Regions from separate parts of the Rummeliibacillus sp. TYF-LIM-RU47 genome, predicted to be linked through region 2. Evidence: riboswitches for the same ligand, from Rfam matches in the RefSeq annotation. Region 2 holds a riboswitch; each other region holds the start of a gene.
The links. A riboswitch is a leader RNA that binds a small molecule or an ion and turns the genes downstream of it on or off. The one in region 2 is predicted to bind S-adenosylmethionine.

Region 1 (11,042 bases), 170 kb from region 2:
AAAGTGATCGTGTTAACTCGATACTTCTTTGCTAGGTGAATTTTTTTGCAGGGGATATGTATTAATTATTAATATTTTTTAGGAGGTCATTACACATGACACAAGGTACAGTAAAATGGTTTAACTCTGAAAAAGGTTTTGGATTCATCGAAGTAGAAGGCGGCAACGATGTATTCGTACACTTCTCTGCAATCCAAGGCGAAGGCTTCAAAACTCTTGACGAAGGCCAAAAAGTTGAATTCGAAGTAGAAGAAGGCAACCGCGGACCACAAGCAACTAACGTTGTAAAACTTTAATATTTATAAAAGCATCCTCTTACAGGGTGCTTTTTTTTGTTTCAAAAATTGAACGCACCCCTTGGTGGTTATTCCCATATGTATAGAATGAGGAGGGAATATGATGGTTTCAACTGAAACGTATATTATTGAGGGCCATTCTTTTATTGCTGTTTCTGTTTTTTTGCCTAAAACCACTTTGCTAACAGTATCAAATGATAAAGGCTATATCATGTGCGGAGCATTGGATGTAGGTTTATTAAATCAAAAGCTGGCGGACAGGAAAATTGTTGCTGGCAGGGCGGTAGGTGTGAAAACTATTGATCAGCTATTAAACGCACCGCTTGAATCAGTTACCTTTGAAGCAGAGGCATTAGGAATTACAAAAGGGATGATTGGCAAGGATGCATTATTAAAAATGGTATAATGAAGGAAATAAACATAGGCTTCTTTTTCTTTTCAATACATCTATTACAAGCGTATTCCTAAATGGAGTGCGCTTTTATTATGTGTAAATATTTTCAAGCATCGCTTTAAATTCTATTATCATTTAATTATTATCTTTAAATACTTTCTAAAAGATAAAAATCCTATTGAGTATAAGACTTAGGAATTAGCTATAGAAAATATCAACATTGATAAAAATTGAATTTTAAGTTAATAATTAATCGCTTGGTTGCTTACTTATATGCCGTTAATTTGTAAAAATATTTTGTTTTGTTAGAATAGTTTTATGGGTATAGGGTATAGAAGTTAAATAGATAGAAAGCAGAGGGGATTTAGATGTTGAAGATTGAGCATTTAACAAAGAAATATCGGGGAGGAAAAAAAGCAGTAAATGATTTAAATCTTGAAATAAAAGAAGGGGAATTTATTGCGTTTATTGGCACAAGCGGCAGTGGGAAAACGACAGCTCTTCGCATGATTAATCGAATGATCGAACCTTCTAGTGGAACGATTACATTAAACGGAAAAGATTTATCAAAAATGAATCCTGTCACTTTGAGAAGAAGCATTGGCTATGTAATACAGCAAATCGGATTAATGCCACATATGACCATTCGCGAGAATATAACACTAGTTCCAAAACTACTAAAGTGGTCGAAAGATAAAAAAGATGAAACAGCAGAGAAATTAATCGGCCTTGTCAATTTGCCGGAGAATTATTTAGATTTATATCCTGTACAGCTCTCAGGGGGACAACAGCAACGTATTGGCGTGCTACGGGCACTTGCTGCAAATCAAGATATCATCTTAATGGATGAGCCCTTTGGAGCGCTTGACCCTATAACACGGGATACACTGCAGGATTTGATGAAAGATTTACAGCAACGTTTAGGTAAGACTGTCATCTTTGTCACGCATGATATGGATGAAGCCATTAAACTTGCTGACCGAATTTGCATTATGCACAATGGTGAGATGGTTCAATTTGACACACCGGATGAAATTCTTACACACCCAGCAAATGATTTTGTTAAAGAGTTCATTGGTTCGCACAGGCTTATCCAGGAGAAACCAAGCGCAAAAATAGTAGATGATGTGATGATTAAGCCTGTCTCTATTACTCTTGAAAAGAGTTTAGATGAAGCCATTAAATTAATGGTATCAAAAAGGGTTGATACACTGTTCGTAACAGATGGTCATGGACGTTTATTAGGCTATTTGAATGTAGAGATGATCACATCAGCTAGACATACGACCCAAAGTATTGCTGACACAATGAACCGGGAAGTAGAGTTTGTAAAAACAGGAACAAAGCTGCAAGATTCAGTGCGTCGTATTCTAATCCGAAATTTAAAGAATATTACAGTGATTGATGAAGAGAAACGATTAATTGGTTTGATAACACGCGCCAATATAGTAGATATGGTGTACGACACTATTTGGGGAGAAGAGAACACAGAACAATAGTTAATAGTAGAAAGGACTGGATATTATGATTGATTTTTTAACGGAAAATAGTGGCGCGATTATTCAAAAGACTTTTGAGCATTTCTATATTTCAATTATTGCTCTGTTGCTGGGCATTATTGTGGCGGTCCCTCTTGGTATAATCCTGTCTAAAACTGAAAAAGTGGCCAAAGTAGTACTTGGCATTACTAGTATTCTTCAAACGCTACCCTCATTAGCTATTTTAGCTATGATGATTCCATTTATTGGCGTTGGTAAGGTACCCGCAATTATCGCCCTCTTTATTTATACTCTGCTTCCCATCCTAAATAACACATACATAGGTATGCGCTCAGTCAATAAAGATTTAGTTGCTGCAGGCATTAGTATGGGAATGACTACAATTCAGACCATCCGCTTAGTAGAATTGCCCATTGCCATCCCTGTTATTATGGCAGGTATTCGTTTATCAGCTGTGTATGTGATTTCATGGGCTACGCTTGCTTCTTATATTGGTGCTGGGGGTCTCGGCGACTTTATCTTCAATGGGCTTAACCTCTATCAGCCTGATTTCATCATAGGCGGTGCAGTGCTTGTTACATTGCTTGCGCTCATTAGTGACTTTATTTTATCGAAAGTTGAAAAATGGGCTACGCCTAAGGGATTAAGGATTGTAAGATAGGAGGAAATGAATATGAAACAATGGTTAAAAGGAATTGTAGTTATCTTGCTTGTGTTCACAATTACTGCATGTAATAAGTCAAACCAAGATGTGGATGAGATCAAAGTAGCTTCTATGGTAACAACCGAAAGTCAAATTATGGGTAATATGTTGAAGCAATTAATCGAGCATGATACGAATGAAAAAGTAGAGCTTATTAATAATTTAGGATCAAGTGTTGTAGCGCATCAAGCCATGCAAAATGGGGATGCCAACATTTCTGCCGTTAGATATACAGGGACGGATTTGACGGGGGTACTTCAAGCAGAACCGCTTAAGAATCCTCATAAAGCATTAACGTTTGTACAAGATAGGTTTGATAAAAAATATAATCAAACGTTCTTTGATTCGTATGGATTTGCCAATACGTATGCATTTATGGTGACTCGTAAAACAGCAAAGCAATATCATTTGAAAAAGGTAAGCGATTTAAAGAAGGTTGCTAGCAAGCTCCAAGCTGGGGTTGATACCTCTTGGATGAACAGGCCAGGGGACGGTTATAAGGCTTTTGTAAAAGAATACGGTTTTGATTTTAAAGATGTTTTCCCTATGCAAATCGGCCTTGTCTATGATGCCGTTTCAGCCGGAAAAATGGACGTTGTGCTGGGCTACACAACAGATGGCCGTATAGCAAGTTATGATTTAGTAATTTTGGAGGACGATTTACACTTTTTCCCTCCATATGATGCCAGTCCTTTTGCAACAAATGAGCTACTAGAAAAAAAACCAAAAGTAAGAAAATCCATTGAAAAATTAATAGGAAAGATTTCGACTAAACAAATGCAAAAGTTAAATTATGAAGCTGATAATAATTTAATCGAGCCAGCAGTTGTCGCCGAAAAATTCTTAGAAGAGCATAATTATTTCGATGAGAAAGGGGGAGATGGGCAATGAAGGATATGACAAAGTTGAATACATTTGAGCAATTTATGTACTACTTCCAAGAAAACGGTATGTATGTGTTAACCCAGTTTACGACCCACTTTTTAATATCTGTTTACGGTGTACTGCTAGCGGCGTTGTTTGGTATTCCGATTGGGATACTAATAGCAAAATATAAAAAGCTCGCAAGTCCTTTGATTACATTAGCAAACATAATCCAGACTATCCCAGCCCTAGCTTTGCTCGCTATTCTTATGCTTGGTATGGGGCTGGGGAAAACAACGGTTATTGTTGCCGTATTTCTATATTCTTTGTTACCGATTATTAAAAACACATATACTGGCATCACAACAATAGAAAATAATTTAATTGATTCCGGTAAAGGCATGGGTATGACGCGTTTGCAAGTGCTTTATATGATTGAATTACCTCTATCCTTGAAGGTAATTATTGCGGGAATTCGTATTGCTTTAGTAATTGCCATCGGGATTACAGCTATAGGGGCATTTATTGGAGCAGGTGGTCTTGGCGATATTATCATTCGCGGTACAAATGCGACCGACGGAACAGCCATCATTTTAGCAGGGGCTATTCCTACCGCATTTATGGCAATAATAGTTGATGTTTTGCTAAGTGTTGTGGAAAGGCGAATGGACCCCATGAGAAGACGTAAGGGAGATCAACTTAAGGTACAGTCTTTACAAGAATAAAAACTTCGGTTTTTAAAAGAGGGATTGGCTTATGCCAATCCCTCTTTATTAATGTGCGTTCGATTTTGATTCCAATTTTAGCTTTTCATTTAACAACAAAGCTTCTGCAACTGCTTGTTCGTCTTTCACAACGTCACCTGGTCTTCTGCCTTGACCGATAATGTAAGTAGAAAAGTTAATGGAGAGAAAATCAAATGTGTATTTAAATTGCTGGATTAGCGGCAATGCTTTAATGCGTGGAATGTCGCCACCCACTGTTACTACAATTGCGTTAACAGTCTTTAAGTGTTCCTTCAAATCTGGATAACGCTCGTCACGGATGGCTTGGCTGAGGCGGTCAATCATGTTTTTCATTAATCCAGTCATGCTATACCAATAAACAGGTGTAGAGAAAATCAATACATCACTTTCTAGGATGGCTTCAATGATTTGATCATAATCGTCAGCAACTGGTCTAAAACCTTTCATATCATGTCTCAAATCATGGATAGGTTTAATCATAATATCTTTTAAATAGATGCGTCTGTGAGTTACATTTTTTGTTACGATATCAGTGAGAATTTCTGTATTACCATTAGCGCGAGAACTTCCTATAAAGGTAGTGATTTTCATACAATTTCTCCTTTCTATCGTTCTTATTCTCTATTATAACTTAATAAAGTTTTAAATTGTTAGAAATTTCAAAAAGTGGACAAAAAGAATCACAAACATATCGAATAAAAAAAGGCTTAGCTGGCCACTCTGAGAGAAAGGAGTGTTTTAAATGAAATTATTAAAAAATACTTGGCCTATGTTAGTCGTGCTTCTCATTCTAACCGGGTGTTCGACAAACAAACAAAAAGTAGACAACTTAAAACCAGTAAGTGGAGAAAAAAATACAACCATTCACGCAACGGCTAAGTTTATTAATACAGAAGGTAAAGAGTTAGGGAAAGCGAATTTGACAGAAAATGAAAAGGGCGTACAAATCGATTTGAAGTTACAGGGTTTACCACCAGGAGACCATGGGATCCATATTCATGAAAAAGGGATATGTGAGAAACCAACATTCGAATCTGCAGGAAGTCATTTTAATCCAACTCACAAAGTTCACGGATACTACAACGCAAAAGGTTATCATTTAGGCGATCTTCCAAATATACAAGTGGAAGAGGATGGAACAGTAGATGTAGGTTTTGCGACCAAGGCCTTCACCTTAAAAGAGGGAGCGCATAATACATTGTTTGACAAGGATGGAAGTGCGTTTGTTATTCACGAAAAAGCAGATGACTATAAAACTGATCCGAGCGGTAATTCAGGCGCACGAATTGCTTGCGGAGTAATTGAAAAAAATAATTAACATCTTAAAAAAGCTAAGGTCATATCATTTTGACTACCAGACGAGAGAGCGACAAAGCCACCTTCAAGCTGTCGCTCATTATTCTCAATAAGTAAAGACGATTAAGTATGTTGTTTCAACAACGGAGACCATGATAAGCTGTCGGTTGGTTGCGTCTTGATGTCGAAGAAAATGTGTAGTTACTTATATCTAGTGTTATCCGTTAAGGATTAGAACTTTTTCTAGAAAATATGGGTGATAACATTATAAAAAAATCAGTAATAGTCTTCTGCGTAAAGAAGAATATTTATTTAACCAAAATAAAAACCGCTTGAATATTACCATTCAAGCGGTTTTTTTTATTTAATAAGTCTGTAATACGAATGCTTTAAGCAAATCATCGTATTCGCTATTCATATCTTGGTCTGTCTTTTGAATTGTCCATTTACCATCTGCTTCTTTTAAAATGAGTGCATATTCACGACTATCATCTTTCAAACTCGTATTGTTCATAATTTGATCAATACGGCTAAATGTGTAATTTAAAGCATCTTCTTGAGCTTTTTTATATTCTTTATAGCTATATTTATTTTGGTTTTTCTTAGCAAATTGTTCGCTTACTTTTCGAGATTGTTTATAAAGATCTGATGTGTCGAAATTTTTAAAGCTAACATTTATTTTAGCTTGTTTTGAATCACCATAAGCGATTTTATAAGTAGGCTCAATTTTTTTATTTAAAGCGTTTCGGTATTTTTCAATAAACATTTTTTCCAAACGCATGGATGGTGTAAACTCACCAAAGCCTTCCTTCAATTGATTGGCAAGTTCTTCATCAAACTTTTGGCTGTCTGCTAAGACATCATTTGTGAGTAAGGATTTAAAATCTGGATTGTCATTGCTTAAGAAAACTTGATCAACATAAGCTGCTACAGCTTTCTTGGCATTCTCTGAATCATTTTTATACTTCGACGGATCCACTGATACTACTAACTCTTTATGTTTCTCACCTTTGTCATCATAAATGCGCGGTTGATAATGAAGCTCATACTTTTCTTCTTTATTGACAGGGTAAAAGAGGTCACCACTCGCTTTTTTCTCAGGAGAGATACTTCCTGATAGTTCTTTAAAAGATTCTTCATCCGGTGGATTTACATAGACAGAGTCAATTTTTTCATCATCTTTACTACCATATAAACTAAAGTTTGAAGAATTTACTGGGATTTCATTTTTAGATTTATTTTGGACTGTCACATTTAATTTGAGATATGTCTTTTCATCGGTTTCATCATACTTGGTAATTGTTACATATTCTCCAGAATTAACTTTAAACGCAATATCACTCGCTTCGCTTCCAGATTTGTTTGTTTTTTTGCTGCTTCCACATGCCGCTAAGGCAAGGGTAAGAATAGCCAATAGGCTTAGCAGCCACCAATTCTTTCTGTTAATAGGAAACCCCTCCGTTTTCTTTTTAATTTGCTGAACCAAATGGTAACCAATCTTTCACAATAGAATCATCATTCTAAGGTATTCAACTGCAAAATTTTTGTGAAATGCTTATAAATAAGCAGTGAAAGGGTATGGATTCTTCTAGTTGCCGTATGTATTTGTTCGTATTCCGCCCCTTGAGAAAAGAGACCTTCACTCTCATGAAAGTCTCTTATACATGTCTTGCACGGATGTATGTGAGTAATAGAGAAGCACTAGCCTAGCCAGGATAGCGCTCTTCACTTGAAGAGGTATCCTTTGTATGATGGTTGTGTTTTTCATCTTCAACTTGTTGATTTAACTCCTCCATTGGGATGGGATCAACCGTTTGCATTTCAGGGTCTTTGTCATAGATACTTTCTTTATCAGACTTTACTTCATCTGGTGTATCCAATGGTCCTTCTTTTAAATTTTCGGCTTTGTCATTTTTTTTCATTTTCATCATCCTTTCTTACTTTACATATAGCCTCAATTCAAAAAGTTAAACCATTTTTTAAACAGAATTCGGCAATTTTTGTGTGTAATCGGTAATAGTGGTGATCAGCTGATGGTTTCCTATAAAGGATAAAATGTATTAATTCTAAATTCTAGTTTTTCTTATAAAATAGTGTAAAATAGAGAAAAAAGAAACAGTACTAAAAACTCTATTTATACTAAAATACTCAGAGGTAGGTGAGTACAAATTGCCAATTTACAATAAATTAGTCCGAGATTTTATCCCGCAAATCATCGAAGGAAAAGGGGAAAAATGTATAGTTGAACAATTAAGTGAACAAGAGTTACTACAGAAAATGAAGCAAAAATTCATAGAGGAAGCCTATGAAGTAAACGAAGCAAAAAATAGGGAAGAGATGAAGGAAGAATTGGCAGACCTTTTGGAACTTATACATACAGCATTAGAAGTTTATAATATTTCATTGAAAGAATTGGAAGAATCACGTTTAGCTAAAGCTGAAAAAAGTGGACGTTTTTCAAAAGGTATTTATTTGGTTGAGGTGCTAGATGAGTAGAATATATAGATAGATTAAAATGCTAAATTAAAAATTTTTAAAAAACATTGACAATTCTATTTATTGCGTTATTATATACTTATACAAACTTAATATGTTGATTTTCTTATCCAGAGAGGTGGAGGGACTGGCCCTTTGAAGCCTCGGCAGCGGACTATTATAGTACTGTGCCAATTCCAGTAGCGTAAAGCTAGCAGATAAGAGGAGCGTTTTTTTTCGTATGGTATTCCAACCCTCTTCTTATTCATTAAGAAGAGGGTTTTTTCTATTTAGAGGATAGAAGAGTTGGAGTCAATTAACTAAATGAAACTAAGGGAGAGATTTTGATGACAAAGACGTTAGTAAAAGCACCATTTAGAGCTGATCATGTAGGTAGTTTATTAAGACCAGAAAGCATTCACCAAGCACGTAAGGACTATCAAGAAGGTAACATATCCGCAGAACAATTACATCAGATTGAGACGGAAGAGATCAAAAAAGCGGTGGACAAACAGATTGATGTCGGTTTACAAGCAGTAACTGATGGAGAGTTTCGACGTAGATTTTGGCATACAGATTTTCTTGAACATTTAAATGGTGTTGAAGGATATGTCCCAGAATACGGCTTCCAATTTAAAGGAGAAGAAACAGAAAAATATGATGTTCGTAATAACGGAAAGATTTCTTTTAACTCAAATCATCCGCATATTCAAGATTTTCTAGAGTTCAAAGAAATTGTAGGAGATCGGGCAATTCCAAAACAAACGATACCGAGCCCAAACCAATTATTCAATGCTGGCATTAGAAACCTTGACATTTATCCAGATATCGAGGAATATGCGAGCGATATAATCCAAACTTACCGGGATGCAATCCAAGCCTTCTATGAAGCAGGTTGTCGTTATTTGCAACTGGATGATGTCTATATTGCGGGACTGAATGCTGAGAATATTCCATTTAACGACAGTGGATATTCACGTGAAGAATTGATTAACCTTGCGCTTCGGGTAGCAAATGGAGTGTTAGAAGGCAAACCGGAAGATTTAATAGTAACGACACACTTATGCCGGGGGAATTATCGTTCAAAATGGGCATTTGAAGGAAGTTATGCTAAAATTGCTCCAACTTTGTTCGCAAATGAAAAAGTGGACGGATTTTTCTTAGAATATGATGACAATCGTTCTGGCGACTTCACACCACTAACCTATATTCCAAAGGGAGGGCCGCAAGTAGTGCTTGGAGTATTTACTTCAAAATTTGGCGAGTTGGAAGACAAGGAAAACATCAAAGCTCGTGTAGAAGAGGCAACACAATTTGTACCACTCGAGCAGCTATGTATTAGCCCGCAGTGTGGGTTCGCTTCAACCCATCATGGTAATATTCTAACGGAAGAAGAACAATGGGCAAAATTAAAGTTTATTGTTGATATATCAAAAGAGATTTGGGGCTAAGGTATTGGGAACAGCTAGTAAAGCTGTTCCTTATTTTGATTCATAGATGGCTTTACTGATTTAGCTTGGAGTCTAATTCAATTTTAGGGTTAATACTTTTTAGAGTAGCTAAAAATTGCAGCTGCTCCTTTGGAGATGCAAGTGCCATTTTATTGTCTGCGTCATAAATGATCTCCAATCGATCTATTGAAAGGGCAGGGGCAGCAAGCAGATTTTTGGTTTTAGAAATTGTTTTAATCTCTTTGATAGGAACTTTCTTTTTGAAGGGGCCATTTCGAATAATCAGGTAGCTTTGATTAACTTTATATCCTGTACAAAACCAACCCCATATGAGCAAAATTGCTAACGGTACAGTAAAAACAAGGACTACATAATCCCTTCCTGCAACAAGAGGTGCGAAACAAGCAATGATTGTACCCCAATATAAAGGGTATTGCCATAAATCTTTTTTAGATGGGTAATACATCTGATAAATCCTTTCGCTAATTTATTTTTAAAACATTCATATATGGAAATTAATTCTTTATATTACTTTATCAAATGTAGACCCGCATTTCATTCTATTTTAGTTCCAATAATATGAAAATTCTTTGCATTCCCTTATACTAATAGAAAGATACATACAATACATGGGGGTGTCCAAATTGAAAACACGAGTAACCGAGATTCTTGGTATTAAGTATCCCATTGTCCAAGGTGGCCTTGCTTATTTGGCTTACGCCGATTTATGCGCTGCGGTTTCAAATGCTGGCGGTCTCGGACAGATTACAGCCGCTACTTTGGGATCTAAGGAAAAACTTCGAGATGAAATCCGAAAAGTGCGTACATTAACAGATCGTCCTTTTGGCGTCAACTTCGCTATTTCAAAACATCAAAATGCATATGAAGAGCTTTTAGAAACCGCAATTGAAGAGAAAGTACCTGCTATTTCTATTACAGGTGGTAATCCAGCACCAGTGTTAAAACGCGTTAAAAATGAAGATATTCGCACTCTAGTCTTGGTTTCAGGAGTAAGGCAAGCTCAGAAAGCGGAAGAACTAGGAGCAGATATATTGATGGCAGTTGGTCAAGAAGGTGGCGGCCATTTAGGACGCGAAGATATTGGCACAATAGTTCTTGTACCGCGCGTTGTTGAATCCGTATCTATTCCTGTTCTTGCTAGTGGCGGTATTGGCGATGGTAGAGGATTGCTTGCAGGCCTCTCGCTTGGTGCTGAAGGTATTGAAATGGGTACACGTTTTATCGCCACTAAAGAATGCGTCCATGCAAGTGAAGTGTATAAGCAAGCGATTATTCACGGAAAAGAAACAGATACTGT
Region 2 (11,042 bases):
CCATAACAACATAACCTTCTGCTAATTCCATTTGAATATTATATTTTTCTTTTAGAAGCGTGTACACTTCAAAACCTGATAATCCGCTTTCATTCACTCTGATGACAAGCTTTGTATAATCATGCAATTGACTAAATCTATGTTTTACATAGCTATTCTTTAATACTTCAAAGGAAGTATGTTCTTCTATTTCAATGATTGTTTGTTCAATGATTTCTTTTAAAGAATGATAACGAATAGCACCATATAATGCTAATTCGTGCCTAGCAACATCCAAGGAACTCATTAGAAGATAGCTAGCACTTGTCGATTGGAGCATATTCAATGATTTTTGAATTTGTTCTCTCGAAATTCGATCGCTGTTTAAAAGCAAGATAGAACTTTGCGTAAGCGAACCACCAGTTTTATGCATACTCATTGTGACCAAGTCTGCTCCTGCTTGGATGGGGTCGGGCAAAGAGTCAACAAATGATAAATGCGTTCCATGGGCGCTATCCACAATCACTGCTATATTTTGCTTATGTGCAAGTGTGCAAATTTTCTCCAAATCATTCATCGTCCCAAAATAAGTTGGATACGTAACGAGCAGAGCTTTTGCGTTTGGATGTAATGTTAATGCCTTTTCAATCGTTCTTACAGAGACACCATGGGAAATTCCAAAGTGTTGATCCACTTCAGGTTCTAAAAATACTGGACAGGCGCCGCTCAAAATTATGCCATTCATTACTGATTTATGACAGTTTCTTGGAACCAGTATATGATCCCCTGGCTTACACGCCGATAGAATCATAGCTAAGATACCAATCGATGTTCCATTGACTAAAAAATACGCCGCTTTTGCCCTAAAAGCTTCTGCTGCTAACTGTTGTGCCTCTTGAATGACTGATGACGGATGGCTTAATAAATCCAATTCTTTCATCGAATTGACATCCATTTTCATCGTAAAGTCACTAAAGACATCGTTTAATGGGCTTTTTAAAGCTCCCATTTTATGCCCCGGCACATCAAAAGGGGTGGTATTTTTCTTTGCATAGTTAACAAGCGCTTCAAACAACGGCATCCGTTCTTGGGAACAAATATCATATTTTTCGTTAAGGATTTCTTGCAGCACTTGTGCCATTAACGAGTTGCTCCTGCTAAATCGCCTGCAACGGCTTCCCTTAAAGCACTTACTTTATCAAGCTGTTCCCATGGCAAATTTAAATCATGTCGCCCAAAGTGTCCATATGCTGCTACCTGTTTGAACTGAGGATTCCGAAGATTAAGCATATTGATAATTCCTCCAGGTGTTAAATCGAATGTCTTGCGAATAGCTTGCAGTAGTTGATCTTTGTCTACGGTTTCTGTTCCGAAGGTATCAATTGCGATACTTATTGGCTCACTAACCCCTATTGCATAAGAAAGTTGGATTTCACAACGTTTGGCAAATTTAGCAGCTACAATATTTTTAGCAACATAACGAGCTGCATAAGCTGCTGAGCGGTCTACTTTTGTACAATCTTTCCCTGAAAATGCGCCGCCTCCGTGTTTTGCTGCTCCTCCATAAGTATCCACGATAATCTTACGGCCGGTAAGACCTGCATCGCCATGTGGTCCTCCAATAACGAAACGCCCTGTTGGATTGATTAATGTATTTACATCTTCATTCATTCCAAATGTGCGAATTGTTTCTTGTACAATCTGTTCGTTTATATAATTCTTGAATTCAGCCATATTTACATCTTCATCATGCTGAATAGAGAGTAATATTGTTTCTATTCTTGGTTTAGTCGGATTTGTATAGTCGATCGTCACTTGAGATTTCATATCTGGGCGTGCCCATTTAAAGTCTCCAATTTTTCTTAAGAAAGAAGCTTTTTTCATCAAGGTATGAGCGATTTCAATTGCAAGCGGCATATATGTTTCTGTTTCATCCGTTGCATAGCCAAACATTATCCCTTGATCTCCTGCTCCAATCTCCTTTAGATCACTTGAAGAATCGACACCCATTGCAATATCTGGTGATTGTGTATGAACAAGTACTTGAATATTGCAAGTATGTCCGTCAATACCGAATTGTGCATCACTGTAACCAATCTCAAGTAGTGTGTCACGAGCAATTCTTTCAATATCTAATATGGCAGAAGTTGTGATTTCTCCCCCGATAATAACCATATTTGTTGTAGTAAATACTTCACATGCAACTCTTGAAAATGGATCTTGAGCTAAAGCTGCATCTAATACAGCATCCGAGATTTGGTCTGCGATTTTATCGGGATGTCCTTCTGACACAGATTCCGAAGTAAATAAAATTTTTTCAGTCAATATAATCCTCTCCTACTAAAAAATGTAAATATTAGCATACAAAAAAGCTCTCCAACCATTAGAAGGAAAGCTTCGATTAATATCAACTGCTTATCCTCTTATCGTTCACAAAACTTTGTACATTTTGTGCTCAGGTTGAGCCCCATGAACTGATAAATATCAGTTTGGTTTGCCACCGTATCTTAGACCCCTCGTCTCAACGGTTTTTAATAAGAGCAACTTTATTTTGCTAAGGCTTATAGTAATTGAATTCTTTTTGACTGTCAATCTATTTTTAAAACTTTTTTATTTTGTTGAATTAAAAATCTACTAAAAAAGCCCTCAATAATGATAAATAAAACCCCAAAACTCTTTTAACACTTAGAGTTTTGGGGTTCTCACGATAGAAAATTAGCGGTTCGGTACTCGAAGGACACGCATGGCATTTAACACAGCTAGCAATGTAACCCCAACGTCAGAGAATACTGCTTCCCACATAGTGGCAATGCCAAAGGCACCTAATAGCAGGAATATACCTTTCACACCTAATGCAAAGAGAATATTTTGCCACACAATCACTCGTGTCCGTTTTGCAATACCTATAGCTGCTGGTATCTTAGAAGGTTCATCGGTCATTATAACGATATCTGCTGCTTCAATCGCTGCATCTGATCCTAATCCTCCCATTGCCATTCCGACATCAGCACGAGCTAATACAGGTGTATCATTGATACCATCCCCAACAAAAATTAACTTTTCTTTAGAATTTTTCTGGGCATCAATTTTTTCGATTTCTTCTACTTTGTGTTGCGGCAATAATTCAGCATGCACCTCATCAAGCCCAAGTTTCTCGCCCACAGATTTCGCTACAGATGCTGCATCACCAGTCAGCATGATGGTCTTTTTTATGCCTAGTTCTTTTAAAGAACGAACTGCTTGAACAGAATCTTCTTTTAGTTCATCTGCTATAACAATATACCCAGCATAATTACGATTTAGGGCAATATGAACAATCGTTCCAATCTCACTAGGTTCCTTGAATGCTATGTTTTCTTTGTTCATTAGTTTTGCATTTCCAGCTAAAATTTCTTTCCCATCAACTGTTACTGCAGTACCGTGGCCTGAAATTTCATTGTACTCTTGTATATTGTCAACGCTTAATTCTTTCCCATATGCATTTCGTATTGACTGTGCGATCGGGTGATTGGAATGAGTTTCAGCAAAAGCAGCATATTCCAATAGGTCTTCTTTCGAAATATTACCAGATGGGCAAATGGTCGTGACTTCAAATACGCCTTTGGTTAAGGTACCCGTCTTGTCGAACACAACATACTTCACATTATTTAGAGCTTCTAAATAGTTGCTTCCTTTGACCAAGATACCCATCTTAGATGCTGCTCCTATTCCCCCAAAGAATCCTAATGGAATAGAAACCACCAACGCACAAGGACAAGAGATAACTAAGAATACCAGCGCCCGATAAATCCAATCCGAAAAAGTTGCGCCATTTAACAATAGCGGTGGTATGAAAGCTAATGCAGCAGCTACAATAACAACAACCGGTGTGTAATAACGAGCAAATTTCGTAATAAAATTTTCGGTTGGTGCTTTTCGACTGCTAGCATTTTGTACGAGATCTAGTATTTTAGAAACTGTCGACTCGCCAAATACCTTAGTTACCTCTACACTCAATAACCCACTTTTATTGATAAACCCACTTAGTACATCAGAACCAGACTGCACTTCTCTGGGAACTGATTCACCTGTTAGCGCGGATGTGTCTACCATGGAGTTTCCTTCTAAGACCTTTCCATCTAATGGAACCTTTTCGCCTGGTTTAATGACAATGATATCCCCAATCTTTACTTCATCAGGGGAAACTTTTTTTATTTCATTTCCGACTTTTATATTGGCATAGTCCGGTCTGATATCCATCAAATCGCCTATGGATTTCCGAGAACGGTTTACAGCAATGCCTTGGAATAATTCGCCCACTTGGTAGAACAGCATAACAGCCACACCTTCAGGATATTGCTTGATTGCAAACGCGCCAATAGTTGCAAGAGCCATAAGAAAATGCTCATCAAATACTTGCCCACGCAAGATATTCCTAAAGGCCCTATAGATGACATCCCCACCTACGATTAAATAAGCAAGAAGAAATAGAGCTAACTCATATATACCTAAAACAGGAGTAAACATGCCAAGCGAGCCTATAACTATACCTATTCCCAGTCGAACCAACACTTTTTTTGTATTTCCAGTTTCATGATTGTGTTCATGTGGATCTTTGTCGTATTCTTCAATGGCTTTCACGTGTGGTTCAATCCGGTTAATTAGCTTCACTGCTTCATTTATCACCAATTGTTCCGAAGTGGCGGATTCGGAAACTTCTATTATTAATTTTTTCGATACAAAATCTACAGAAGAACTGGTAACTCCTTCTAATTCTCCTACACTTTTTTCTATCTTTGCTGCGCAATTTGCACAATCTAGTCCATCCAAGTACAGAGTGTGGTTATGAGTATTTCTCGCTTTCCGTCCTTTTTCTAATATATTGATGTGTGGCTCTAGCCTGAGAATATTACGCCTTGCTTCTGCAATGGTATCTATTTCTTTTGCCTTATCCATCTCCATCGTTAATGTCTTCGTGGCAAAATTAACATTACACGAAGTAACGGATTGAATACCATTTACACTTTTTTCAATTTTCATCGCGCAATTTGCACAATCAAGTCCTTCTAACAGAAGTTCATGCTTTACTTTTTTGTTTTCCAATTTATTCACCCTCCTTTCTTTTTTTTCTGCTCTTTCATACAATCCCTACCCTTTTTAACCAAGCTATTTACTTTTATTTGCATTTCCATCACCTCTCAATAATATATGATCAAATATTCATATGTTAAATGTATGCAAACTTAAGCTCTTAATTACTTCACTAGCAATATATGAACAAATGCTCATATATAGTATTGACTACATTATATTCATTAACATAAAAAACGTCAATGAATAAACAGAATTTTAATTAAAATACAAATAAAAAGGATTTCGGATAAAATAAAAAACCTACACTAAAGTGTAGGTTTTGCCAAAGGAAAGGATTTTCCCAGCCTATTATAAGGAAATGACAGGGAATACTAGTTAGAATTTTGCTTTGATTTTTTAATCCATGATGGTGATTTTGTGTTCATAAAGTTCACCAGGATATTCAATCGACAGAAAAGAAAGTAAAGGCAATCGCAAATCCTTCGTTATACGAAAATGCACATCGTTAAGATGAATGTTGCGACCTAGCTTGTAAATAGATTCGTAAAGGGAATCCTTAGACAGCCATAAAACCCCTTTTTCTTTCTTAGAAAGGTACTCTACTACATAATCCTTATTCTCCTTATTAATAGTTAACGTTAGCATTACATCAATCCCTTCCTCTAACTACTATTCAGTAATGAATAGCCATATTATTATTTCGCAAAAAATGAACCTTATAACTTGTCAGGCCACGTAACTGCGATTTAAGTTTTCTATAATATGGTATGAACGCTGAAAAATTGACTGTTTTTTGATAAAAAAGTATTTTTGTTTAAATTCAAGAATAAATCAATAAAGCAACACTAATACTTCGAATACTTGTAAAAAAGAAAAAAATACCCGTACCAATTTTGCTTATAATACCTATTTTCTAAAATGTGCCTTGGAAGTTATAATAAGAATCAATCGAGCTTTCATATCCCATTATCACTATAGGCACCTGTTTCATATCAACAGTAAACAAAAGAAAAATCCTTCGCATTATTTTACAATTACCATCTTACGAAATATTTATAATTGATCTTGCATTTATTGAATTAGACAGATGGCTATACTATTCCAACTGGTTCTATTGGAAATTCATCCTTCTTTCTGGAGGATGATGAAAATGTTATGATTGAAATTATTACTAATCATTCTATATTCTTTTGTAATTTCTCTAAAATTTAATTCCAAAAAACAAAAACCCTGAGAGAAAACTGAAAATCAGTTTCTCACAGGGTTTTATCTTTCTGTGGCATAGCAAGCTCAGGTTTTCTACTGGACCAGCCCATTACTATTATTGCGTAATCCTAGAAAAATTGGCTAGAGTGGCAACTTAAAAATGTCAGCTAATTTCATCCATATAATAAGTGATTAATGCTTACATATTTATTTAGTATTTCCCTCTTTAGCTGATAGTTTTAAAATATGAGATATGAAGCCGTCTGTTTTAACATCAATTACATAAGATACATTTGAATATCTTTCCGACAAGCTATAATTTTCTTCTCGCAAATCTTCTTTTAAGCCATTCTCAGTAATTATTTGAATGCCTTCCCCTTTTTCTACATAGACAACCGTATAAATACGGTGTGGTTGCTTTTTGAGCTCTCGAAGTGTAAGTACACCACGTAGTGCACGATTGCCTGTCTCTACTTCATCAAGGGCCATCTTTTTAACGCCTCCGCGTTCTGTAACAATCATTACCTTACCTTTATGGTTTGGCGGAATGATATTTGCTGCTTTTACCATATCCCCATCCAATAAATTCATCGCTTTTACGCCAGCAGTCCTTATGCCTGCCACCGGTACTTCATCAAGTTTAAATCTGATAGCATAGCTCAGATAAGATGTTAAATAGACTTCCGCACCCGAATCTGCTATTCCAGAAGCTATTATAAGATCATCTTTCTTAAGATTCATCATTTTAAATGGCTTATTATAGCGTTGTACCTGGAAATCTGCCAAAGCAGTTCGTTTAATTTGTCCATTCTTCGTAATGCTGACAACATATTGATCGGTATTAAAATCTGCAACGCCTTCAACATTTATAATTTTTTCTTCAGAGTCTAAAGGAATTATACTTGAAATATGCTGTCCTAAATCTTTCCAACGAATATCTGGCAGCTCATGGACTGGAAGGAATATATAATGACCTTTATTTGTAAAGGCCAATACATGCTGTTGCGTATTTAATTGTGCCTCGTACAGTAAATGGTCGGATTCTTTCATGGCAAAATCTTCACCATTTGAAGCATTATACGAACGAATACTTGTCCTCTTTACATAGCCATCACTAGTAACTGTCACGACTACGTCTTCACTTGGCACTAAAACATCTAAGTCTACTTTAATTTCTTCAATTTTTTCTTCTATTTCTGAGCGTCTTGGTTCTTGGAACGTTTTTTTCACTTCTTTTAATTCCTTTTGTAGCACGCTCACAAGCTTCTTCTCGCTCTCTAATATACTCTTAAGTTCAAGAATCTTTTCTTCAAGTTCTTTCTGTTCTTGCCGAAGTTCTGTGATATCTGTATTGGTCAATCTGTAAAGCTGTAATGAAACAATTGCTTCCGCTTGAATTTCAGTAAAACCAAACTTCTCTTGCAAATTATTCTTAGCATCTTTTTTATCTTTTGAAGCACGGATAGCTGCGATAACTTCATCTAGAATTGATAGTGCTTTCATCAACCCTTCTACAATATGTAAACGGTTGTTAGCTTTATCTAAATCATACCGAGATCGTCTTACAATAATTTCTTTTTGGTGAGCAATGTATGCGTCTAATAGCATCTGTAAACTCATCATAGTTGGACGACGATTGTATATAGCGATCATATTGAAGTTATATGTAACCTGTAGATCGGTATTTTTCAATAAATATTTTAAAATCGGTTCTCCGCTGATTTCTTTCTTTAATTCAACTACTATTCGTAAGCCTGAACGGTCAGACTCGTCACGTACTTCTGCAATGCCATCTAAGCGTTTATCTAATCGCATTTCATCCATTTTTTTAACAAGATTTGCCTTGTTTACATCATAAGGAATTTCAGTGATAACGATTTGCTCTTTAGCACCCTTAAGCTTCTCAATTTCTGCTTTAGCTCTAACAATGATCTTTCCTTTGCCTGTTTCGTAGGCTTTTTTAATCCCGTCAACCCCTTGAATAATGCCACCTGTTGGAAAGTCAGGTCCATGCAATACCTGCATTAGTTCTTGAACAGTAGCTTGAGGATTTTTCAAACGCATTAATACTGCATCTAACACTTCAGCTAGATTATGCGGTGGGATGTCGGTCGCATAGCCCGCGGATATCCCTGTTGACCCATTGACTAATAAATTAGGAAAACGTGAAGGCAGTACAGTTGGTTCTAAATCTTGATCATCAAAATTTGGCACTAAATCCACTGTATCTTTTTGAATATCCCGCAGCATTAGAGCTGCAATAGAAGATAAACGGGCTTCTGTATAACGCATAGCAGCAGGCGGATCACCATCGACAGAACCGTTATTGCCATGCATTTCGATTAACATGTGGCGGGCTTTCCAGTCCTGGCTCATACGTACCATAGCTTCGTAAACAGAACTATCACCATGTGGATGATAGTTACCGATTACATTTCCGACTGTTTTAGCCGATTTTCTAAAGGGCTTGTCGTGTGTATTGCCTTCCATAAACATTGCATATAGAATACGGCGCTGTACTGGTTTAAGACCGTCTCTTGCATCTGGCAAAGCACGGTCTTGAATAATGTATTTACTATAACGACCGAAGCGATCACCGATGACTTCCTCTAAAGGCAAGTCTTGAAATATCTCTGACTGCGTCATGTAAGATCCCCTCCATCATGTTGTATAAATTCGCTTTCTAATATCGTACTGTCTTCTTCAAGGCCAAAGTCCACATGCGATTCAATCCATTTTCTTCGTGGTTCTACCTTATCACCCATCAATGTGGCAACGCCTTTTTCTGCTCTTTCAACATCATTGATTTGAACGCGAACCAATGTCCGTGTTTCAGGGTTCATGGTTGTTTCCCAAAGCTGCTCAGCATTCATTTCACCAAGGCCTTTGTAGCGTTGAAGAATATACCCCTTACCAATTTTCTTAATTGCTTGTTGAAGATCTTTCTCTGTCCAAGCATATTCAATTACTTCTTTGCGCCCAGTCCCTTTAGATACTTTATAAAGTGGCGGCAAGGCAATATATACTTTTCCTGCTTCAACAAGTGGTCTCATATAACGGAAGAAGAAAGTTAAGAGTAATACCTGTATATGAGCGCCATCCGTATCGGCATCCGTCATGATTATAACTTTATCGTAAGCAGCATCTTCAATATTGAAATCTGTACCAACTCCAGCACCGACTGCATGGATAATGGTAGCAATTTCTTCGTTTTTCATGATGTCCTGAAGCTTTGCTTTTTCCGTATTGATTACTTTTCCTCGAAGAGGCAAGATGGCTTGGAAAGTACGGTCACGGCCTTGTTTAGCTGAGCCGCCCGCAGAATCGCCTTCGACTAAGTATAATTCATTTTTGGCAGCATTCTTAGATTGTGCTGGCGTCAATTTTCCTGATAAGATGGTTTGTTTTTTGGATTTTTTACCATGACGTGCGTCTTCTCTTGCTTTCCGTGCTGCTTCGCGAACTTGCTGTGCACGAATAGCTTTACGTACAAGCGATGCACTAAGCTCCGCATTCTCTTCCAAAATGTACATTAATTTTTGGGATACGACACCATCGACAGAGCTACGTGCTTCAGCTGTGCCAAGTTTGCCTTTAGTTTGACCTTCGAATTGTAATAGATTTTCAGGAATTCGGACTGAGATGATGGCAGCTAACCCTTCACGTATATCTGAACCATCCAAATTTTTATCTTTTTCTTTTAGGAGTCCGACTTTACGAGCATACTCGTTAAACACACGCGTCATTGCAGCTTTTGCGCCTGTTTCGTGTGTGCCTCCATCACGCGTGCGAACATTATTAACAAAGGAAAGGATAGTTTCGGAATAACCATCATTGAATTGAAAAGCAAATTCAACTTCAATTTCATCTAGTTCGCCTTCAACATATTTAACTGGATGCAATACATCTTTTTCTTCGTTAAGATAGGCTACAAAGGCTTCAATTCCATTTTCATAATGATACACTTCTTGTCGCTCGGTTTCTTCATCAATAAGCTCTATTTTTAAGCCCTTTAATAAAAAAGCTGATTCACGTAAACGTTCAGCCAATGTATCGAATTGATACTTGGTTGTAGAAAAGATTTCTGGATCAGGCTTAAAATGAATAAATGTGCCTGTTTCTTTCGTTTTGCCTAGATTAGCAAGTGTAGTTACGGGCTTACCGCCATTTTCAAAGCGCATGCTGTATTTATGGCCATCTCGGTAAATGGTTACATCAAGCCATGAAGAAAGGGCGTTTACAACAGATGCTCCTACACCGTGCAAACCACCACTTGTTTTATAACCACCTTGACCAAATTTACCGCCTGCATGCAAAATGGTAAAGATTACTTCAGGAGTTGATTTCCCTGTCTTGTGCATCCCAGTTGGCATGCCTCGTCCATAATCTCTTACACTAATACTTTGATCTTTATGGATTTTCACAACAATATGTGAGCCAAAACCCGCTAACACCTCATCAACAGCATTGTCGACGATTTCGTATACAAGGTGGTGCAAGCCTCTGCTGTCTGTAGAGCCAATATACATACCCGGACGTTTTCTTACGGCTTCTAAACCTTCTAATACTTGAATATCATCTTCACTATAAGAGGTGATTGTTTGTTTATTTGTCAAAAAATATTCCCCCTAAACACAAACATCCGTTCTACTTTTATAAATCATATACACAATAATAGATACTGTCAACTTCTTGTTCAGTTAGACTCAGGTTTTATTGTATCATTCGTTTAATCTATTGGACAATAAGAACCGGCAATTATTGAGAAAGTTGGTCATTGTGTA
Region 3 (11,042 bases), 130 kb from region 2:
TACGAAACAAATCAACCTAAAACTTTCAGAATTTTTAGATAATTATGGCGGAGCTACCTCTGTTTATTTCGCAAAACCTGATAAGCAACTTGAAATCCAGCCTTCTGTAGAATTAGGAGATGATTTTGATCCTACAACGAGAGAATGGTATACAAATGCTGTGAATGACCCCAAAAATGTTTTTTGGACAAAGCCTTATTTAGATGAAGCCACCAAAACATATACCATTACTGCAGCTAAAGCAATAGAGAAGAACGGTAAGTTAATTGGTGTTGTAGGTGCAGATATCCTACTCTCAGATTTATCGAAAGAATTGTCAAAAAGAAAACTTGGTTTTGACGGTTATCCAGTATTAATTGCAGAGGATGGGACAGCTATTGTTCACCCTTCAAAAGAAGGCAAAAGCTTAAGCCGATACAGCTATGTGAAAAAAATGATGGTAAACAAAGAGAAGGTTGGTGTGGTGGAAGCATCAAATCAAGGCAAAAAAATGATTACGGTGTATAACACATTACCTAACTTGAATTGGAAGGTCGCTGCTGTTTATGAAAAGGAAAAAGTAGAACAGGCAGCACACGATATAAGAAACTTCTTTCTTATTTTTTCTATTATATTATTAGCCCTTTTATTTATTGTCTTAATTCTTATTATTTCTTCAATTACTAGACCTATTGCTGTTTTAAGAAAGTTAATGGACAAGGCATCTGGCGGAGATTTAAATGTTGCTGCAACCTATAATGGTTCTAATGAAGTAGGACAGCTATCGAATGATTTTAACTCCATGATAAACAGCATGAAATCCATTGTTCAAGTGGTAAATGGAACATCGCAAGAAGTAGGCCACCACTCTCAGCAACTTAACAAGCTTGTCGAAGAAACAACAGCTTCGAGCGAAGAAGTGACTGCTGCAATTGGAGAGATTGCTAAAGGAGTGAGTAACTCAGCTGAAAAGTCAGATCTTGCATTTGAACATGCTAATGCTTTAAGTAATCAAATTAACCAAATAAAGAATAAGACAATATCAATGCAAGACATTGCTGAACAAGCACAAGGAGTTAACAAAGAAGGTCAATCTCAAATGGAACAATTTCAGGCTGCCTTTTCTAGCTGGGAAAGTAATCTAATTAGTATGGCGGAAAAAATTGCATCTTTGGAAAAACAAATACTCTCTATTGATACAGTAATGGAAACCATACGAAATATTTCAAATCAAACGAATTTGTTGGCTTTAAATGCAAGCATCGAAGCGGCTCGAGCTGGTGATCAAGGGAAAGGGTTTGCAGTTGTAGCAGAAGAAGTAAGAAAATTAGCTGAGCAAACAGCTAAAGCCACAGAAGAAGTAAGAGAAACAGTACAGGCTCTGCAAAGAGAATCCAAAATAGTCACTGAACAAATGCATTCTACGAAAGACAAATTTCAAGATCAGTTGGTTGTGGTAGATTCTACTAGTGAATTGTTTAACAATATCTCTTCTTTAGTTTTACAGTTAGAAGAGGCTATTGATAATATTTCAAATGACACATTTAAGATCACAAGCTATAAAGATGAAGTAATAGACATGATTCAAGAGATGACAGCCACTTCTGAAGAATCAGCTGCAGCTTGTGAGGAAGTAAGTGCCTCTTCTTCCGAACAATTGGCAGCAATTGAAGCAGTTTTAAATTCGGCAGAGAAGCTTTCACACTTGAATAACAAACTTTCTGAATCAATCCAAAAGTTTAATTTATAGTTTTTAATTATTTGAATTTTTATAATAATTATGTTACGATCAATATAATTTTATATTTCTTATCAAGAGAAGCTGAGGGGAAGGCCCTATGACGCTTCAGCAACCTCTGTGTATGCAGAAAGGTGCTACATCCTGCAAGATTAAATCTTGGAAGATAAGAGTGCACGCATATCAATGCCCCTTTTCTTCTTGTAAGGAAAAGGGGTTTTTGTTTTATAAAGAAAAGGGGGTTATTTAATGCCAATTAATATTCCGAAAGATTTGCCGGCAACGGAATTATTAAAAAAAGAAAAGATTTTTGTCATGGATGAAAGTAGATCAAATCAACAGGATATCCGACCGCTTAACATTGCTATTTTAAACCTAATGCCCGAGAAAGAAAAAACCGAACTGCAGCTTCTTCGACTTTTAGGCAATACACCATTACAGGTTACTGTTACATTTTTACATACCGCTACGCATATCTCTAAAAATGTTAGCAAATCTCATTTAGATACATTCTATAAAACATTTAATGAAGTAAAAGAGTTTCGTTTTGACGGATTAATTATTACAGGTGCTCCAGTTGAGACGTTGGCCTTTGAAGAGGTGGATTACTGGGAAGAGATGAAAGAAATTCTTGAGTGGTCCAAAACTAATGTCACGACAACACTTCATATATGCTGGGGAGCGCAAGCAGCGCTTTATTATCATTATGGAATTGATAAATACTCATTAGATCAAAAATGTTTTGGTGTTTTTCAGCATACTGTTCAAGAGTCAACAGCAAAACTAATACGAGGGTTTAATGATGTGTTTGTAGCACCACATTCACGCCATACTTCTGTTTCGGTTCACGCAGTGGAGGAACATCCTAATTTATCTGTACTCTCTAAATCAGAAGAAGCAGGTTTGTTTATTGCTATATCAAACGACGAAAAAATGATTATGGTAACAGGTCATTTAGAATATGATGCTGAAACTTTAAGTGAAGAATTCAAACGCGATTTGGCTAGGGGTAATGACATAGCTATACCGAGTAATTACTATCCAGACGATAACCCTAATAATCAGCCGTTAAATACCTGGCGTTCGCATACACATCTTTTGTTCTCAAACTGGCTTAACTACTATGTTTATCAAGAAACACCTTATGAATGGGCATAGGTTAACTCTCATTCTCTATTGCTTATCTTTCTATTTGTTATAATAGACGAAAGAAGATACAAGAAAAGAGGATTATATGTGTTTGTGACTATTGGTATTTTAGCGCATGTGGATGCTGGAAAAACCACCTTATCCGAAAATTTATTATATCAATTTAATAGCATAAAAGAACGAGGGCGGGTGGACCACCAAAATGCTTTTCTAGACCATCATGCCATTGAAAGAGAACGGGGCATTACGATTTTTGCAGAACAAGGAAGGCTTGAAATGGAAGACGATACATATACCATTATCGATACGCCAGGGCACGTCGATTTTTCTCCAGAAATGGAGAGAGCAATTGCTGTAATGGATTATGCCATACTTGTTGTTAGCGCTTTAGATGGTGTACAGGGACATACAGAAACAGTTTGGTCTTTACTTAGAAAACATGACGTCCCCACCTTTATTTTTATTAATAAAATGGATGCAGATACAGCAAATGGTGAGGCAGTTTTACATGAGTTGCGGCAAAACTTGTCAAAGAACTTTGTTCCAATAACAAACGAATTTACAAATGGTAGAGTATCAGATCAACTGATTGAATGGGTAGCAGAGAGAGATGAAGAAATACTTGAAAAATATTTCAACCAATCTCTGCTTGAAGGGGATGTAAAGAAAGCTTTTCAAAAGATGATGATAGAAGGAAAGGCTTTTCCCTGTGCTTTTGGCTCTGCCTTAAAAGATGAAGGAATTACCGAATTCTTTGAGCAAATTATGCTTTTAGCGAGAACCAGCTATGATGAGGCACTGCCATTTTCAGCGAATGTGTTTAAAATCCGCCATGATGATAAAAAGCAAAGAATTACATTTATGAAAGCACAAGCAGGAAAGTTATCGGTTCGAGATGTACTTGAACTAGGTGGAACCCCTGAAAAAGTAACCGAAATTAGGCTTTACAATGGGAATAATTATAAGGTAGTTAAAGAAGTCCAAGCAGGAGAAATATTTGCAGTGACTGGCATTTTAAATGCAAATATTGGAGATGTCGTTGGAACAAAGAGCAATGCGCAAATGCCTTTTGAACTCATACCAACATTGCAATCTACTGTTGTGAATGATGGGACTGATCATATTAAGGACGTATTAGCATGCTTTAGATTATTAGAAGCAGAAGATCCTTCTTTAGAAGTGAGATGGATAGAGAGATTTCAAGAAATCCGTGTTCATGTCATGGGAGCTATTCAACTTGAAGTACTGAAAGAAGTAGCAAAACAGCGTTTTTCTCTCGATATCCATTTTGAAAGCCCCCAAGTTTTATACATGGAAACCATCAGTAATACTGTAACTGGGTACGGCCATTTTGAGCCGTTAAAACATTATGCAGAAGTACATCTTCTGATGGAGGCAGCCGAAAGAGGTGCAGGCATATTATTTGAAAATAGATGTCATGATGATGATTTATCTACCGGGCATCAGCGTTTAATCGAACACCATATTTTTGAGAGGCCGCATAATGGACTTTTAACAGGCTTCCCTCTAACAGATGTCAAATTTACATTACTGACGGGCCGTGCACATGAAAAACATACAGAGGGTGGGGATTTTCGTGAGGCCACTTTTCGTGCAATACGGCAGGGACTCGAAAAAGCGAGTATCCAATTATTAGAACCATACTATTACTTTAAAATGAAGGCGGACCAAGTTCATATCGGACGAATGATGACAGATGTTCAGCAGGCAAGCGGTACTTTTGAAGCGCCGATTATGAATGGCAATCAAGCTATTTTGGAAGGAAGAGTACCTGTCTCTACCTTTATGGAGTATAGTACTGTATTTGCTGCATATACAAATGGCAAAGGTGCAATAACATTGAATTTTTGTGGGTTTGATCAATGTCATAATCCTGAAGACACCATTGAAAGAATTAATTATCGAAAAGACGCTGATCCGGAATATTCATCATCCAGCATTTTTTGCGCGAGAGGCAAGGGGTATGCTGTTCCTTGGGAAGAAGCAGAGCAAAACATGCATTGCTTGAAAAAATGATCGATGAAATCGTCAAGCGTAGATTAAAGTAAAACACAAAGTTATAATTGAAAAGGAAACCTTAGCTAAGGTTTCCTTGTTTTTTCTCAAAATAGAAATACATAATACTTTTTATAATAGTATATGATAATATATAAATTATAATATTCAGTATATTTTAAAAACGTTAATTGAAGTTGTTTTTTGGAGGTGAAATATGACAACTACCTATGTAAAATGGGGAGAATCTAGAGTTAAATTAACTTGGAAAAAAGAATACTTACTTCCCCTAATTAATGAAATAACAAGTGTACATGGTTTTTGTTTTTACGATGATAATTTTTTGTTGGTTGATTTAAAACATAGAGGATGGGATATTCCTGGTGGACATATTGAAGCTGGTGAAACACCAGAGGAATGCTTTAAGCGGGAGGCGAGGGAAGAAGCTTATATTGAAGGGGAGTGTACTTTGTTAGGATACATTATTGTTGACCATAGTGAAAATCCTGCATGGACAGATGACAGCCCATATCCCCAAATAGGATTTCAGGTATTTTACAAAATGGAAATAACACGTCTACTTCCGTTTGAAGGAAAGTATGAATCTACACAACGAATATTTATAAATCCTGAGGAGGTTTCAGCGTATCATAGCGAATGGAATATTCTTTTTCAAGAAATATTAGATCATGCTACATCTATACAATAGAAGAAATTCTATTAGGAAGGTAATAAGTAATAATTCATTCATTTATAAAAAAAGACTGCAGACAAACACAAAACTAGTGTCTATCTACAGTTTAGATATCATGAAAATTTTTATGGGCGTAGTGGGAGTCGAACCCACAACCCCCTGATTAAGAGTCAGGTGCGCTGCCAATTGCGCCATACGCCCGTTTGCCTTAATGACATATATAGTGTAACGCCGTATTCTTATAAAGTCAAGAGGCAAACTTGGTTATATTGATACTGTACTAGTGATGCTCAATCTTATCTTTTTTAAATACCTCAACATCTACAAGGCGGGCACCAGCTTTATGCAATATCCCCTCAATTTCCTTGACTGTTTGATCTGTTGCTCCTTTGGCGAGTGTCACGATAACTCTCCTTAAGTACCAATCATCATCATCAATAGAGAACACGCAATGGACAGGCCATTTTTTGCGGATCACTGATAAGGTTTTTGCAAGGATACCTTCTTGATCTGGCAAAGCAATCGTTAACGCACAGCTTCCTGTCTTATACCCCCATGCTTCTTCTAATAGTTCAAAGACACGAGAATGAGTAAGAATACCAGCAAAATTATCGTTTTCATCTAGTACGGTTAAATATGGTAATCGCTTGATTGTAAAAAACACTTCATAAAATGAGCTTTCCATTCCGATAGTACCATCAGGATCCGCCGCTAAATCACGGATAGGAATATCTTCATCATTACCATGTTCTAACTTATACTCTAAAATCGCGACCTTAAAGGCATTACCAACAAACTTTTCTTCTTTATCATCTAAAATTGGAATACAACGATAACCCGAGGAGTAAAGCTTTTTTAACACAGATGAAATTGAATCACTTTCCTTGCAAAAAATAACATCATGCTTATTTACATATTTTTGTTTGACAATCATTGTATGACCTCCAAATTCTGTTTATACATTTTTATTTGTAAAAGAAGCATCACGGCTAATAAGCCTAGAGAGTAATTAACCCCTTTTAAAAGCATACTCGCTATCATATGCATGAGCTTTTTAAACTATTCCCTTATAATTGGTTTTACAATCCTCATTATGATAATTAAATAGTTTTCTGTACAAAAATTCAGAATTGTGTAATATTATAGTAGAGTAAAATTGGATAAAGGAGGCTATTAAGTAAAATGTCGTATAATCATAATAGTGTAAAGGAACGCCTAAATTCTATGGAATTGCCTGTCATTGCTGCACCTATGTTTTTAGTGTCTGGAATTGAGTTAGTTGTTGAAGGATGCAAATCGGGTATAGCGACCACTTTTCCTTTATTAAATGCAAGAACGAATGAAGAGCTAGAGAAGTGGATGAAAGAAATCACTTCACAGTTAGAGGATGCAGAAAACAAAGGAAGTCTTGTTGCACCGTGGGGAGTCAATTTGATTGTACATCATACAAATACACGTTATCACGAAGATGTGGAACTGGTAAAAAAATATCAGCCTCCGCTGGTTATTACATCTTTGGGAAAACCAACAGATATTGCAACCACCGTACATGAGTATGGAGGACTTGTTTTTTCGGATGTCATCAGTATAGAACATGCGAAAAAGGCAATGGAAGCAGGAGTTGACGGACTTATATTAGTATGTGCTGGAGCAGGTGGTCACGGAGGTACATTACATCCTATGGCCTTCGTGCATGAAGTGAAAAAATTCTTTAACGGCATTATTATTTTAGCGGGATCTATATCATGTGGTGAAGATATACTTGCTGCTCAAGTGATAGGTGCTGATTTTGCCTATATGGGGACAAGGCTAATTGCTACTGCTGAATCGATGGCAAGCGGAAAATATAAAGAAATGACTGTTGAAGCAAGCGCCAGTGATATCATTTACACGGATAAAATTAGTGGGGTAAATGCAAACTTTATTGTACAGAGTATTGTCAATGCTGGGTTAGAACCAACTGATTTACAAAAGCCTCAACAACTAGAGATTGTACACAAAGCTGATGAGGCAAAAGCCTGGAAGGATATTTGGAGTGCGGGCCAGGGAGTTGGAAGCATAAAAGAAATTTTGCCAGTTTCAGAGCTAGTTGCTCAATTAATAGATGAATATCAAACAAGCATAAAAAAAATAGTTAAAAAGCAACTGGTAAAGAGAAACGAAGCTTAATAGTGAGAGAAGCTTTTATGTCAAAAAGACATAAAAAGCTTCTTTTTTTGTTCTTTTTAATAATTATTAGTTTACATAATATTAATTAAGGTTTAAAAAAACGAATTTACTATATTTTTATTAATTTTATATACCTCGCTAGTCTATATAATAAAAACAAAACAAAGCACTAAAGAGCAAAATCCAACAAAACCGTATATAACCTAAAAAAATGATAAGAATAGACGTGAAAAAGTAAATGAAATTTTTACTAAACTTCCTATTTACATATAACATAAGAGTAAAAGGACACAGCTATTTCAAATTCAAAGGAGAGTCGATAAAATTGAAGGCATACTACTATGCACTTCTTCTATTGCCCATTATGATTATTATTAGTTTGCTTATTTTAATTTTTTATCCCAAGCTTTTCACATCAATTCATCAGCAGGAAGAAAAATCATACACTTATTTAGGGAAGAATGCGCCCCTTCCAACGGAACTAAACCCAATTGTAGAAGAAAAGAAAAATACATTAATTAATCAGGCAGCAAAAAAGAAAATCGATATAGTTATCACAGAAGGAATTCGATCATTTGCAAAGCAAGATCAAATCTATCAACAAGGACGCTCTAGACCAGGGCGAATTGTTACTTATACAAAAGCCGGGGAGTCATACCATAATTATGGACTTGCATTTGATTTTGCGTTGGTTGATCATTCTGGCAATATTATATGGAATACGCAATATGACGGTAACCAAAACGGCAAAGCAGATTGGTACGAAGTAGCTGATCTTGGAAAAAAATTAGGCTTGGAATGGGGCGGTGATTGGCCGAGCTTTAAAGATGATCCACATTTTCAGATGACATTTGGTATAAGTATTGAACAGCTAAAAGAAGGGTACCGGGTAAAAACAGTAGAAAAAGGAAAAAAGTAAGCAACCTTTCTCGGGAAGAGAGCAATGAACATTAATAGCATATTTTTTATACATTCGACATATTGAATAGGAACAGTGCATAGGAATAATGTGTAAGCAATAGACAACCTTTGCTTAATAAAATAAAAAGGGGTCAGCATATGAAATTTATACTACTATTTCTAACCAGTATTGCCGCTTTTGTTTTCACTTTCATTGTTCCTACACTTGAAGCGAAATTTCTATGTTTAATTGGTTCATTGTTATTATTTAGATTAGGAATTTATATGATAAATCAATCTGAAAAAGAAAGAACTGCCGAATTAGAACAGGAAGTAGAGGAATTATTACAACATCTTCCTTTTACACATAAAACGATATCAGATGATTATCTGCAAGCATTATTTATAGATGAGGCTTCCCAAACCCTTTTCACTGCCATAAGAAAGGATACGGGGGAATCTTTTGATGTGAAAGAATATCTATTTCCTGAAGTGTATGAAGCGGCGATTGAAGAAGATGGGAACCAACTTGCTTTTATAGCAAGAGGCGGAATACTTGGGGGCTCTTTATTGAAGAACGTAGACCATATCGAAGTTTTCGATACCCAGAAAGAAGACGATGATTTAAATGATGAAGAATTTAGTGAAGAAGAGCAAGATGATATAGAAGATGGCATTTCGAAAGTAAGCCTAAAATTAGTATTGGACAACCTAGCACATCCTATTTTTGAATTTATCTTTTTTGAAAGTGAAGAACCTGTTGACCCTGATTCAGACGAATATAAAGATGCTTTTAAAGCATGTAATCAATGGTATCAAATGATAAGTATTCTAATAAAACGCCAAGATCATCAAAAGCAAGTACTTGTTACGAGATATGAAGAAGCACAAAAGGTTATTTAATGATTAAAATAACCTTAAAAATCCTATTTGAATAAATAATTTAACCAAAGATAGAATTAATTTTTTCGAAATAAAATTAAATAATTGGTTTAAAAAAATGTATAGAAGGTATACTATTAATGATTTCACTTATAAATCCTTTTCTGGTAGGAGGGGTTAACCAATGGGTGAACCAAGTCCAGGTGAGTAGTAAAGCTCGACCGCAGATTAAAATGTACCATGCCAAAGAAAGGAAACGGAGTGAAGACCCGTGGAGTAGTCTTGGGCAACATAGCGATTCTTTAACCATTTAATCGTCATTTCGATGATGAGGAGGAAGAATTCCATGAGTATGCCGCCAAAAAAGCGCTAACAAACAAGAATTCAAAATCTCTAGACCAGATTAAATAGTAATGATCAAGTTGAAACGGAGTGAAGACTCGTGGTGTAGACTTGTCAGTTATTTTTAATCATCGTAAACCATATGATCAGGAGAGTGAAGTCCGATGAGCATGTAGAACGATTGTTCCACTGTTTGCGGAAGTTCAGCTACTGTGGGCTAGATTAAAAGGTCAAAAATGAAGCTTGCATAATTTAATCGCCGAAGAGGATAAGTGAAATCAAGCTCGGGGAATTTATTTCCCGGGCTTTTTATGTACTTTTTTGAATAAAATCATGAGAGATATCAATACTATCTAGGATTCACAATTTTAAAACTACATGTCGGGAGGAAGAACATAATGAGTAAACAACAACAGCTTGATCCAAAATCTCAAAAAGTTCATCAGCTCTGGAGTAGGATTAAACATCAAAAATCTCAAGTTAACGGTCAGACAGAAGTAACCTTGTCTAATCGAATTTTGAGAACCCTTGCAAAGGCAAGACATTTTTAATCCATGTAGATATTGTGCAATCACCACCAAAAAACATGATCAGTTTATACTGATCATGTTTTTTCTTTTTATAGGCTAGCGACACACTTTTTTAAATAGTGACATATCCTTTAAGTGAAGAGGTGGTGAAGGATGAAACCAGGAGAAAATATGAAAATTTCTCATAAAGCGGTTGAAGTTGAACAACAAGAATGGAAGAAGAGACGGTTAAAAGAACGCATGAAGCAGATGCTTACGATTGCTTCACCAATTATTCTCTTGTTGGTGTGGGAATGCCTTTCCCGAACCAATTTGATTGATGTTCGATTTTTTCCGCCTCCAACTAAGATTATTGGAACTCTTTTTTCAATGATTTATAGTGGTGAATTATTTCACCATATGTGGGTTTCTCTCTACAGGATATTCTATGGCTTCTTACTCGGGGCAATACCAGGTATTGTCATTGGCTTATTAATGGGCCTATACTCTCCCATTCGACATTTTATATCACCAATTGTCATGGCGTTGATGCCAATACCAACATTGGCGCTTTTGCCAATTATTATTATTCTTTTTGGAATTGGCGATTTCTCCAAAGTGGTGACGATTGCAGGTAGTGTATTCTTCCCAGTAGTAATCAACA

Region 1: linked by a shared signal. The riboswitch ahead of F0527_RS08540 (5-methyltetrahydropteroyltriglutamate--homocysteine S-methyltransferase) and the one ahead of metK (methionine adenosyltransferase) in region 2 are both predicted to bind S-adenosylmethionine.
Region 3: linked by a shared signal. The riboswitch ahead of metA (homoserine O-acetyltransferase MetA) and the one ahead of metK (methionine adenosyltransferase) in region 2 are both predicted to bind S-adenosylmethionine.

The regions. Positions count from the first base shown of each region.
Region 1 is NZ_VVIR01000001.1:1,694,212-1,705,253, reverse strand. Features, by position in the region: gene F0527_RS08595 (cold-shock protein) at 96-296, shown strand; gene F0527_RS08590 (YunC family protein) at 400-702, shown strand; gene F0527_RS08585 (betaine/proline/choline family ABC transporter ATP-binding protein) at 1,059-2,189, shown strand; gene F0527_RS08580 (ABC transporter permease) at 2,215-2,850, shown strand; gene F0527_RS08575 (osmoprotectant ABC transporter substrate-binding protein) at 2,863-3,783, shown strand; gene F0527_RS08570 (ABC transporter permease) at 3,789-4,481, shown strand; gene F0527_RS08565 (flavodoxin family protein) at 4,530-5,093, opposite strand; gene F0527_RS08560 (superoxide dismutase family protein) at 5,245-5,820, shown strand; gene F0527_RS08555 (DUF4352 domain-containing protein) at 6,163-7,212, opposite strand; gene F0527_RS08550 (hypothetical protein) at 7,505-7,720, opposite strand; gene F0527_RS08545 (nucleoside triphosphate pyrophosphohydrolase) at 7,968-8,294, shown strand; SAM riboswitch class I at 8,398-8,498, shown strand; gene F0527_RS08540 (5-methyltetrahydropteroyltriglutamate--homocysteine S-methyltransferase) at 8,621-9,724, shown strand; gene F0527_RS08535 (PH domain-containing protein) at 9,777-10,190, opposite strand; gene F0527_RS08530 (NAD(P)H-dependent flavin oxidoreductase) at 10,369-11,042, shown strand, end outside.
Region 2 is NZ_VVIR01000001.1:1,521,735-1,532,776, reverse strand. Features, by position in the region: gene F0527_RS07745 (aminotransferase class I/II-fold pyridoxal phosphate-dependent enzyme) at 1-1,120, opposite strand, end outside; gene metK (methionine adenosyltransferase) at 1,120-2,307, opposite strand; SAM riboswitch class I at 2,400-2,520, opposite strand; gene F0527_RS07735 (heavy metal translocating P-type ATPase) at 2,695-5,061, opposite strand; gene F0527_RS07730 (hypothetical protein) at 5,449-5,697, opposite strand; gene parC (DNA topoisomerase IV subunit A) at 6,466-8,904, opposite strand; gene parE (DNA topoisomerase IV subunit B) at 8,901-10,874, opposite strand.
Region 3 is NZ_VVIR01000001.1:1,647,944-1,658,985, reverse strand. Features, by position in the region: gene F0527_RS08345 (methyl-accepting chemotaxis protein) at 1-1,729, shown strand, start outside; SAM riboswitch class I at 1,786-1,890, shown strand; gene metA (homoserine O-acetyltransferase MetA) at 1,967-2,875, shown strand; gene F0527_RS08335 (GTP-binding protein) at 2,954-4,903, shown strand; gene F0527_RS08330 (NUDIX hydrolase) at 5,100-5,591, shown strand; tRNA gene F0527_RS08325 (tRNA-Lys) at 5,705-5,777, opposite strand; gene cbpA (cyclic di-AMP binding protein CbpA) at 5,857-6,510, opposite strand; gene F0527_RS08315 (NAD(P)H-dependent flavin oxidoreductase) at 6,759-7,745, shown strand; gene F0527_RS08310 (M15 family metallopeptidase) at 8,071-8,664, shown strand; gene F0527_RS08305 (hypothetical protein) at 8,805-9,548, shown strand; gene F0527_RS08300 (YpzG family protein) at 10,268-10,420, shown strand; gene F0527_RS08295 (ABC transporter permease) at 10,571-11,042, shown strand, end outside.